DNA from 4 places in the Micromonospora humidisoli genome. Region 2 is predicted to be linked to each of the others. Evidence: riboswitches for the same ligand, from Rfam matches in the RefSeq annotation. Region 2 holds a riboswitch; each other region holds the start of a gene.

Region 1 (2,194 bases), 510 kb from region 2:
CGAGAGCCACCACAAAGTCCAGGAGCAGCTGAAGGTCAACCGCAAGAAGGCGGCCGACCTCCAGAAGAAGATCGAGCCGCTGGCGCTGCAGAGCGAACTCGCCCTGGGCCGGGTCGGTGACCTCGCCTCCCGCTACTACAAGTCTGGCCCCTCGCAGGAGCTGAGCGCGCTGCTCACCACCACCAAGCCGGGCACCCTCGCCACGCAGCTGACCATCCTGGACCGGCTCGCCGCCGAGCAGCGCCGGGAGGTCGAGGCCGTGCTCGTGGTCCGCCGCAAGTACGACGCCGAGAAGCAGAAGCTCGACACGCTGATCGCCGCCGAGGTGAAGCAGGAGAAGGAACTCGCGGCCAAGAAGAAGCAGATCAATGCCGAGATCAAGCGGCTGCAGGCGGCGATGCCGAAGACCACGGTGAAGGTGAACGGCTGCCCCACGATCAACGGTGTGGTCAGCTCCGCCGCCCGGACCGCGATCGCGACCGCCTGCGCGCAGGTCGGTGACCCGTACGTCTGGGGCGCCACCGGGCCGAACTCGTTCGACTGCTCCGGGCTCACCCAGTTCGCGTACAAGGCGGCAGGTATCTCGCTGACCCACTTCACCGGTGCGCAGTGGAACGAGGGCAAGGCCATCCCGCGCTCCGAGGCCCGCCCCGGCGATCTGGTCTTCTTCTTCAGCGACCTGCACCACGTCGGGCTCTACCTGGGCAACGACATGATGGTGCACGCGCCCCGGACCGGTAAGCCGGTCCAGGTGACCAGCATCAACTACATGCCGGTGGCCGGCTTCCGCCGCCCCTGACCAGCGCAGACGTCAACCCCCGGCCCGATGGGCCGGGGGTTGCGTGTTTTCCGGTCACCGAGTGTGCCGGCCCGGCGGGTTGCGGATCGATAACGACCATCTCTACTCTGGTCAATCGTCGGTCGGCACCAGGTCCGCCCCACCCGGGGTGGCGTCGGCCGGCACCGCCGAGTCGCCTCCGGGCGAGCCGGGGACCCAGGTACGCCGGGGTGAATCCGCGACCGCCGCGGTAGGGCGCTCCCTTCCCGCCCGAACCCGTCAGCTAACCCGGTAGGCGGTCGAGGAAGAAGGAGCCCGGAGCCCGGTGGCACACCATGCCCCGCGGCCGCCGTCGCACCGGACGACCCAGGTCGCCCGGAACACGACGGTGCCGCGCCCACGCTGGTCCCGCTTCACCACCACCCTCGCCACCCTGGCCGCCGCAGCGGTCGTACTGACCGGTGGCCCTACGGCGGCGCACGCCGACCCCTCGGTCGCCGAGATCGAACGGCAGATCGACCAGGACTGGAACAAGCTCGAACCGCTCATCGAACAGCACAACGCCACCCGCATCGACCTCGCCGCCAAGCGCCGGCAGGCCGACGCGCTCGGCAAGCGCATCGCCCCCCTGCAACGCCGTGTCGACCAGGCGATGAACCAGGTCAGCGGCCTCGCCGTGCAGGCGTACAAGGGCGAGAACATGTCCACCGTCAACGCCCTGCTCGGCAGCCGCAACCCGAGCCAGGTGGTCGAACAGCTGGGGCTGCTGGACCGGTTCGCCAGCCGCCAGCAGCGCGAGGTGCGGGCCGTCGCCGAACTGCGCGACGAACTCGCCGCGACCAAGGCGCCGCTGGACGAGATGGTCGCCCAGCTCACCCGTACCGAAGCGCAGCTCGCGGCCCGCAAGAAGCAGATCAACACCGAGATCGACAGGTTGCAGAAGTTGCGGCTCAAGGTCTACGGCAACGGCGGCGGCGGGCCGCTGCGCCCGGCGCCGTGCCCCGCAGGCTACCCAGGTGGTCCGGCCGGTACGGCGGTCAAGTTCGCCTGCGCCCAGATCGGCAAGTTGTACGTGTGGGGCGCGGCCGGACCGAACAACTACGACTGTTCCGGGCTGACCATGGCGGCCTGGGCGAAGGCCGGGGTGTCGTTGCCGCACAACGCCCGGCAGCAGCGCCAGGTCACCGACCGGGTGAGCCGGGCCGACCTGCGCCCCGGCGACCTGGTCTTCTACTACTCCGACCTGCACCACGTCGGAATGTACGTCGGGGACGGCTGGGTCGTGCACGCCTCCCAGGCGGGCAAACCGATCACGATGAAGCGGGTCGACGACGGGCCGGTCAACAGCTACGGCCGACCCGGCTGAGCCACCGTGTCGGGGCCCCGGACCCGGGGCCCCGACACGGCACGCCGCGT
Region 2 (2,194 bases):
CTCGGCAACTCCCCGGTGATCGCCGCCGAGGTGGCCGCCGGCCGGTGCGCGGTGGTCGGGATGTCCTACCGGCTCGCCGCCGGTGAGGTGCGCCAGGTAGCCCCCGAGCTGCCCGCGCCCGCCGCCGCGGTGCCGGCACCGGCCGTGCCGGCCGGTGCCGCGACGGCACCCGTCGCCTCCTGACCCGCACCGGTCACGATGAGGGCCGCCCGGCTCAGCCGGGCGGCCCTCATCGTGCGCCTCGATCAACTCACCGGGCCGGTGCTGCGGTGTCCGGAACGCCGGACACCGCAGCTTCGGCCCAGCTGCACCCGCTACAACAGCGACACGTGGACGTGGTCGGTGTGGTTGGACGGTCCCGAGTACGAACTCCAGCCGTTGGCCGGGAACCAGATCTGCCGGTTCCAGATCACGTAGTAGATGCCCAGCCGGTCCGAGTTGCGGATCAGGAACGCGGCGAGGTTGTTGCCGTACATCCGGGTGTCGTTGTTGTGCCACGGGCTGAACCCGCTCTTCTGCAACGACCAGTCGCACGCCTTGCCCTTGGGGTGCTCCCACGGCCCACCGGGGCGGTAGCAGCCGACGAACCGGTTGAATCCGGCCCGCTTGACCTCCTTGTACATGTGCAGCGTGCGCGGGGTGATGCACCCGGACGTGGTCGGGTCGTTCTCGCTGCACGACTCCCCGCGCCACTCGCCGTTGGCGGTCTGGCCGGGTGCGACGCGGGCCACCGGGGACGTCGCGTCGACCAGGCCGCCGGTGAAGCCCCGACCGCCGACCAGGGCCAGTGCCTTGTCGGCCTCGGTCTTCTTCTTGGCCATCAGGTTGGCCTGCTTCTGCTGCTCACGGACCTCGGCGTCGACGGCGAGCTTGGCCTGCTCGGCCCGGGTCTTGACCTTGTTGACCTCGGCCAGCTTGCCGGCGTTGACCATGTTCAGCTCGTCCAGGGCGGCGGCCCGCCGGACGAAGGCGTCCGGGGCGTCGCTCTCCAGCAGCGCGGCGACCGCGCCGACCCGACCCGTCCGGTACGACTGGGCGGCGATCTCGGTGACCTGCGGAGCCAACGCCGCCAGCTCCTGCTCCGCCTTCTCCACCTCGATGGCGTATTCGAGTTGGCGTTTCTTGGACTTCTCCAGTCGGGTCTTCGCCGCCGAGTACTCCCGGTTCGTCGCCTCGATGACGTCGGTGAGCAGCTTGGGCTCCTCGTCCTCCTCGTGCCCCGAGGGGGTGGGCGCGTTGGGTGCTGCCGCCGCGGGGGCGGCGGCCGGGCCGGCGACCAGCGCCAGAGCGGCGAGCACGGCCACCACCGGAGTCCACCAGTGGCGTAGGGGTGCCGTCACAGTTGTCCCTTCCGTCGACCGCCGACCGGGTTAGCTGACGGGTTCGGGACGGAAGTGGCCCCTACCGCTGGCGCGGATTCACCCCAGGTGCTCGGTTCCCCGGCTCGCCGTACGGCGATTGGGCGGTGGCACCGCTGGCTCCGGTGGGCGCCTTCGGCGGTGACCGGCAGCGAGGTTACCCGAGAGTCGTACCGGGGATCTACGCCCGCAACCCGACCAAATGAGTATTTTCCCGATAGCGAGTGGTAATCAGTGACGTGGCCGACAGCCGCGACCTCGCCTTCGGTCACGCAGCGCAGTGTCACCATGCGGTGTCCGTGCTCCTTTCCGGGTCCGGCCACCGTGCGGGGGCCGGGGTGGACGGTTCGCCGTGCCGGGGCGCGCTCAACGCCTCCCACGCCTCGGCACGGTCGGGGGCGGGACGTGGGGCGGGCGTCGGCCCGGCCGTACCGGCGTCGGCCGGCCCCCGTCCGGCGGTGACCACCAGCGCGGCCAACCCGGTGGTCAGCGGCACCGCCGCCACCAGGCCGAGGGTCGCCACCGCGCTGCGGACGATCTCCTGGGCCAGGAACTCGCTGGTGAGGATCTGGCTCACCGGGCGGCTGTCGGCGGTGAGCAGGAGCAGCAACGGCAGTGACGCGCCCGCGTACGCCAGCACGATCGTGTTGACCGTGGACGCGATGTGCGCCCGGCCGACCCGGGTCGCCGCCCGGTAGAGCTGCAACCGGGACAGCCCCGGATTGGCGTGCGCCAGCTCGGTGACGGTGGCCGACTGGGTGACCGTGACGTCGTCCAGGACACCGAGCGACCCGATGATGATCCCGGCCAGCAGCAGGCCGTGCAGGTCGACGTCG
Region 3 (2,194 bases), on a different contig from region 2:
CCTGGAACGGGCCTGGCAGGAGTACGACGAGGCGGAGACGGCGGCCCGACGGTTCACCGGCGCGGGGGCGCTGCCCACCCCGCGTACCCCCCGGACGCCTGCCGAGTACGCCGGCCGGGAGCGGTGGCTGCACCAGGAGGCGGTGGCGGCGCACTGGCGGGGCGAACTGTCGGTGGAGCGGCTGCGGGACGTCTTCGCGCACCGCGACGGCTGGGACCCGCGCCGGCACCCCGTTGAGCACGAGGTGATGCTCGCCCGGGCGGTCCGGGAGGACCGGCGGGCGGCGTACCGGGCGGCGCACTGGCGGGAACGCGTCGCGTGGCGGGACGCCGAGCTGGCCGCCGAGGCCGCCCGGTCGCTGGCCGCCGAGGCGTACGCGGCGACGCAGCGGGTGCGTCCGGGCCGGGTGCCGCTGCCCCGGGCCGCGACGTCGGCGGCGACCCGCCCGACCCCGGCCACCCGCTGGCACCCGGCCCGGGTGGGCTGACCCGCCCCGCGACTACCGCCTGGTCCCACCCCGGGCCGGGTGGGCCGGGAGGTCGGGAGGTCGGGAGTCCCGGGGACCGAATTGTTACCCAGGCGGGTGTGGACGCGGTCACGCAGCGGCGGAACCGGACAGCCCGTCACACCCGGTCACATCGACTTCGTTGATCATCGGAGGTTGCGGGTCGGTTGTCCGGTCACGGCCCCGACGGGCCCGGACGACCATTCGTCCCCGGCCCGCACCCGGGCTGCCCGAACGCCCCGCACATCGGCCTGCCCGGCGATGTTTACGCAGGTCACAGGGCTTGGCGGGAGGCAAGGGCGACCAGTAGTGTCGCTGCGGTCCGGTGCGGTTCCCGATCGCAGCAGGCGACGCCGCGCCGACCCGCTCAATCGTGCTTGTCACGAACCGGGGACCCACACGCACCACCTGGGGTGAATCTCCGGGCCACGGCCCGGGGTAGGGCGATCTTCCCGCCCGAATCCGTCAGCTAACCCGGTCGGCGGCAGCGGAAGGAGTTCCCTCCTCGTGCAGCATGACCCCACCCCCTCGGTAATCCCTCCACCTCGGTGCCGGGGTGCCGCCGGACCGTCGCGCCTGACGCGCTGACCCGGCCGTCCACCCCGCCGCCCGACCCCACTCGGGCGACCCGCCGATCCGCCCGGCTCCCGTCGGGCGGACCCTACCGAACGAGCGGCCCAAACACCCGATCCGCGCGTGGCGTACCCGCCACGTGCCGGTCCGGCGTGCCCGGCCGCCTCGCCCCGTGGAGGAACACCCCGTGAAGCACCACATGAAGCGACAGCTCCGCCGACTGGGCGCCCAGCGCCCGTACCGGATGGTCGTCGGCTCGGCGGCGGTCCTCGTCCTGGCCGCCGGTGGCACCGCCCTGGCCGCCGGGGTCGACGACGCCCCGACCGACCAGCAGCGCGCCACCGCCGTGGCCGAGACCGCCCCCCGCCTCGACGACGTCGCCAGCCGCGCCCAGGCCCGGGTGGCCACGCCCGCCCCGGCCAGCCCGTCGGCCACCCCCACGGCCAGCCCGTCGGCGAGCCCCACCCCGTCGCCGCGCGTCACCCGGGCGAAGTCCCGTCCCACCGTCGACCCGGACCTGACCCGCAAGGCGGCCCCGAAGCCGCCGTCGTCGAAGGTTCTGCGCTACGACTACCAGGCCCAGATCACCTACTACTACTGTGGCCCGGCGGCGGTGCGTAACGCGCTCAGCGCGGCCGGCATCGAGCGCGGCCAGGACGACCTCGCCGCCCAGTTGGGCACCACCGAGATGGGCACCAACTCGGCCGAGGACACCACCCGGGTGCTCAACGCCGTGGTCAAGGGCGATCCGTACCGGACCCGGATGTTCGCCGGCACCCCGAGCGACGCGCAGGTCGAGCGGCTGCGGGCCGACGTGGTCGCGGCGGTCACCGACAAGCGGGCCGTGGTCGCGAACGTGGCCGGGGACGCCACCGACCTCGACGGCGGCTGGCACTCCTTCCCCGGTGGCCACTACGTCGCCGCCGTGGGCTACCGGGACAACGGCCGTACCGTGCGGATCGCCGACTCGGCCGACCCGTCCCTGCCGGCCTACTGGGTCGGCGTGACCACCCTGGCGAACTGGATCGCCACCCGGGGCTACTCCGCCTGACCCGTTGCTCTCGAATTCGATCCGGACCGCCTCGGCTGCCTGACCACGGGCACCGGGGCGGTCCG
Region 4 (2,194 bases), on a different contig from region 2:
GCGGATGAAGTACGCGGCGAGGTTGTTGCCGTACGTCCGGTCGCCGCCACTGGCCACCCCGCCGAAGCCACCCTTCTGGGCGGCGAAGTCGCACGCCCGGCCCTTGGGGTGTTCCCCGGAGCCGCTGGGCCGGTAGCAGGAGACGTACCTGGTGAAACCGGCCGCCTTGGCCTGGTTGAGGGCGTTGAGCGTACGCGGGGTGATGCAGCCGTTGGCCGGCGTCGGGTCGTTGACGCTGCACGACTCGGACGGCCAGGAGCCGTCGGAGTTGCGGGGCGCCCCCTTGGCGTTGCTGGTGGACGTGCCGTCCGAGCTGCCGGAGTCGCGGGAGGTGGGGGCCGGCTTGTCGGCGGCGGCCACCGCCAACGCCCGCTCGGCCTGTTCCTTGCGTTTGCCCATGGTGGCGACCTGCTTGCGCTGTTCGGTGATCTCCCGGCTGACCGCGGCCCGGGTCCGGGTGGCCTGGTCCCGGGTCTCGATCATCGTGCGCAGTTCCTGGTCCTCCCGGGTGGCGACCGTCTCCAGCGCCGCCGCGCGGTCCAGGAAGCCGGTCGGGGTGTTGCTGTTGAGCAGGGCGGACATCGGTCCGAGCCGGCCGGTGCGGTAGGCCGCGCCGGCGATCTCGCCGACCTTGGCGGTCTGCGTGACCAGTTGCCCCTCGATGGTCTTGAGCTGCCCGTCGAGTTCCTTTTGGCGTTTGGTGGAGCGCTCCAGGGCGGCCTTGGCCTCCAGCCAGCCCTTGCTGGCCGCGTCGAGCTGGTCGCGCAGCGCCGGGGTGCCGCCCTCGTCGTCGTCGCCCGGGGCGGCGAGCCGGGTGGTGGGCGCGGCGACGGCCGGGGTGAACGGCGCGGCCGACACGCCCAGGGCCAGCGCCGTGACGACTGCGGCCAGCAGCCGCGTGGTGGTGCGTACGTGCATGCGGATGTCCTTCCGTCAGCCGCCGACCGGGTTAGCTGACGGGTTCGGGACGGAAGATCCCTACCGCTTGCGCGGATGCACCCCAGGAACGTGGTTCCCCGGTTCGCCCGGGCGGGCGATTAGGCGGCGGCCTCCGCCTGGCGGAGACCGGGGCCGAGCCTACCGGTACGCGTGTGACGCCTGCCTACCTCGTGACTGAGGGTACGAGAGTGAATACCCTCAAAAGGGGCAAACAGCGCAAATTCCCGTGATCTCTGTGCGGGAGTACCCGCCGGGGCTGACCGTCCGGCCCGGGGTGGGGGTCACCAGTGGGCGGGTCCGCACGCCCCCGGGGTCGCCCCGGGCTCGATCTGGAGGGTGGCGTGCTCGATGTGGAAGTCCTCCCGCAGGGCGCCCCGGGCGGCGGCCAGCACCGTGCCGACCTCGGCGTCGCCGGCCAGGGTGAGGTGGGCCGAGGCGACGTCCATGCCCGAGGTGAGCGTCCAGACGTGCAGGTCGTGCACCTCGGCGACGCCGGGCACGGCGATGAGCCGGTCGTGCACGGCGGTCACCGGCAGGTGCTCCGGGGCGGCCTGCACCAGGATGCGTACCGCCGCCCGGCCGAGTCGCCAGGTGCGGGGCAGGATGAACACGCCGATCGCCACGGCGACCAGCGGGTCGGCCCACCACCAACCGGTGCCGGCGATCAGCAGCGCCGCCACGATCACGCCGACCGAGCCGAGCAGGTCGCCCAGCACCTCCAGGTACGCCCCACGCAGGTTGATGCTCTCCTTGGCGCCCTCCCGCAGCAGGCCGAACGCGACGATGTTGGCGAGCAGGCCGAGCACCGCCACCACCAGCATCGGGCCGGCCAGCACCTCGGGCGGCTCGCCGAACCGGCGGACCGCCTCGATCAGCACGTAGACCGCGACCCCGCTGAGCAGGACGGCGTTGGCCAGGGCGGCGAGCACCTCCAGCCGGTAGAGGCCGAAGGTGCGCTGCGGGTCCCGGGCGGCCCGCCGGGTGGCGGTGATCGCGGCCAGCGCCATCCCGATGCCGAGCACGTCGGTGAACATGTGCCCCGCGTCGGAGAGCAGGGCCAGCGAGCCGGTGCCGAAGGCGGCCACCGCCTCGACCACCATGAGCACGGCGAGCAGCCCGAACGCCGCCCAGAGCCGCCCCCGGTGCCGGTGCGCGGCGTTGCTGACCGTCGCGCTGTGGTCATGACCTGCGCCCACGTCCACACCTTCCGTCGCCGCTGCGGACCGGCTCCAATCTATGCTCACATCGCTATGTA

What was found. Region 2 has a riboswitch for cyclic di-AMP ahead of JQN84_RS14460 (coiled-coil domain-containing protein). Riboswitches for the same ligand answer to the same signal wherever they lie in the genome.
Region 1: another riboswitch for cyclic di-AMP. It lies ahead of JQN84_RS32255 (C40 family peptidase); the one in region 2 lies ahead of JQN84_RS14460 (coiled-coil domain-containing protein).
Region 3: another riboswitch for cyclic di-AMP. It lies ahead of JQN84_RS25955 (C39 family peptidase); the one in region 2 lies ahead of JQN84_RS14460 (coiled-coil domain-containing protein).
Region 4: another riboswitch for cyclic di-AMP. It lies ahead of JQN84_RS17890 (coiled-coil domain-containing protein); the one in region 2 lies ahead of JQN84_RS14460 (coiled-coil domain-containing protein).

What each region holds. Positions count from the first base shown of each region.
Region 1 covers NZ_JAFEUO010000003.1:271,251-273,444, forward strand. Annotated here, with positions in the region: gene JQN84_RS11910 (C40 family peptidase) at 1-799, shown strand, start outside; cyclic di-AMP (ydaO/yuaA leader) riboswitch at 955-1,091, shown strand; gene JQN84_RS32255 (C40 family peptidase) at 1,104-2,144, shown strand; gene dcd (dCTP deaminase) at 2,194-2,194, opposite strand, start outside.
Region 2 covers NZ_JAFEUO010000003.1:781,392-783,585, forward strand. Annotated here, with positions in the region: gene JQN84_RS14455 (carbonic anhydrase) at 1-183, shown strand, start outside; gene JQN84_RS14460 (coiled-coil domain-containing protein) at 315-1,340, opposite strand; cyclic di-AMP (ydaO/yuaA leader) riboswitch at 1,344-1,475, opposite strand; gene JQN84_RS14465 (YibE/F family protein) at 1,642-2,194, opposite strand, start outside.
Region 3 covers NZ_JAFEUO010000008.1:41,834-44,027, forward strand. Annotated here, with positions in the region: gene JQN84_RS25950 (hypothetical protein) at 1-487, shown strand, start outside; cyclic di-AMP (ydaO/yuaA leader) riboswitch at 860-1,004, shown strand; gene JQN84_RS25955 (C39 family peptidase) at 1,278-2,129, shown strand.
Region 4 covers NZ_JAFEUO010000004.1:688,646-690,839, reverse strand. Annotated here, with positions in the region: gene JQN84_RS17890 (coiled-coil domain-containing protein) at 1-918, opposite strand, end outside; cyclic di-AMP (ydaO/yuaA leader) riboswitch at 923-1,054, opposite strand; gene JQN84_RS17885 (cation diffusion facilitator family transporter) at 1,221-2,135, opposite strand.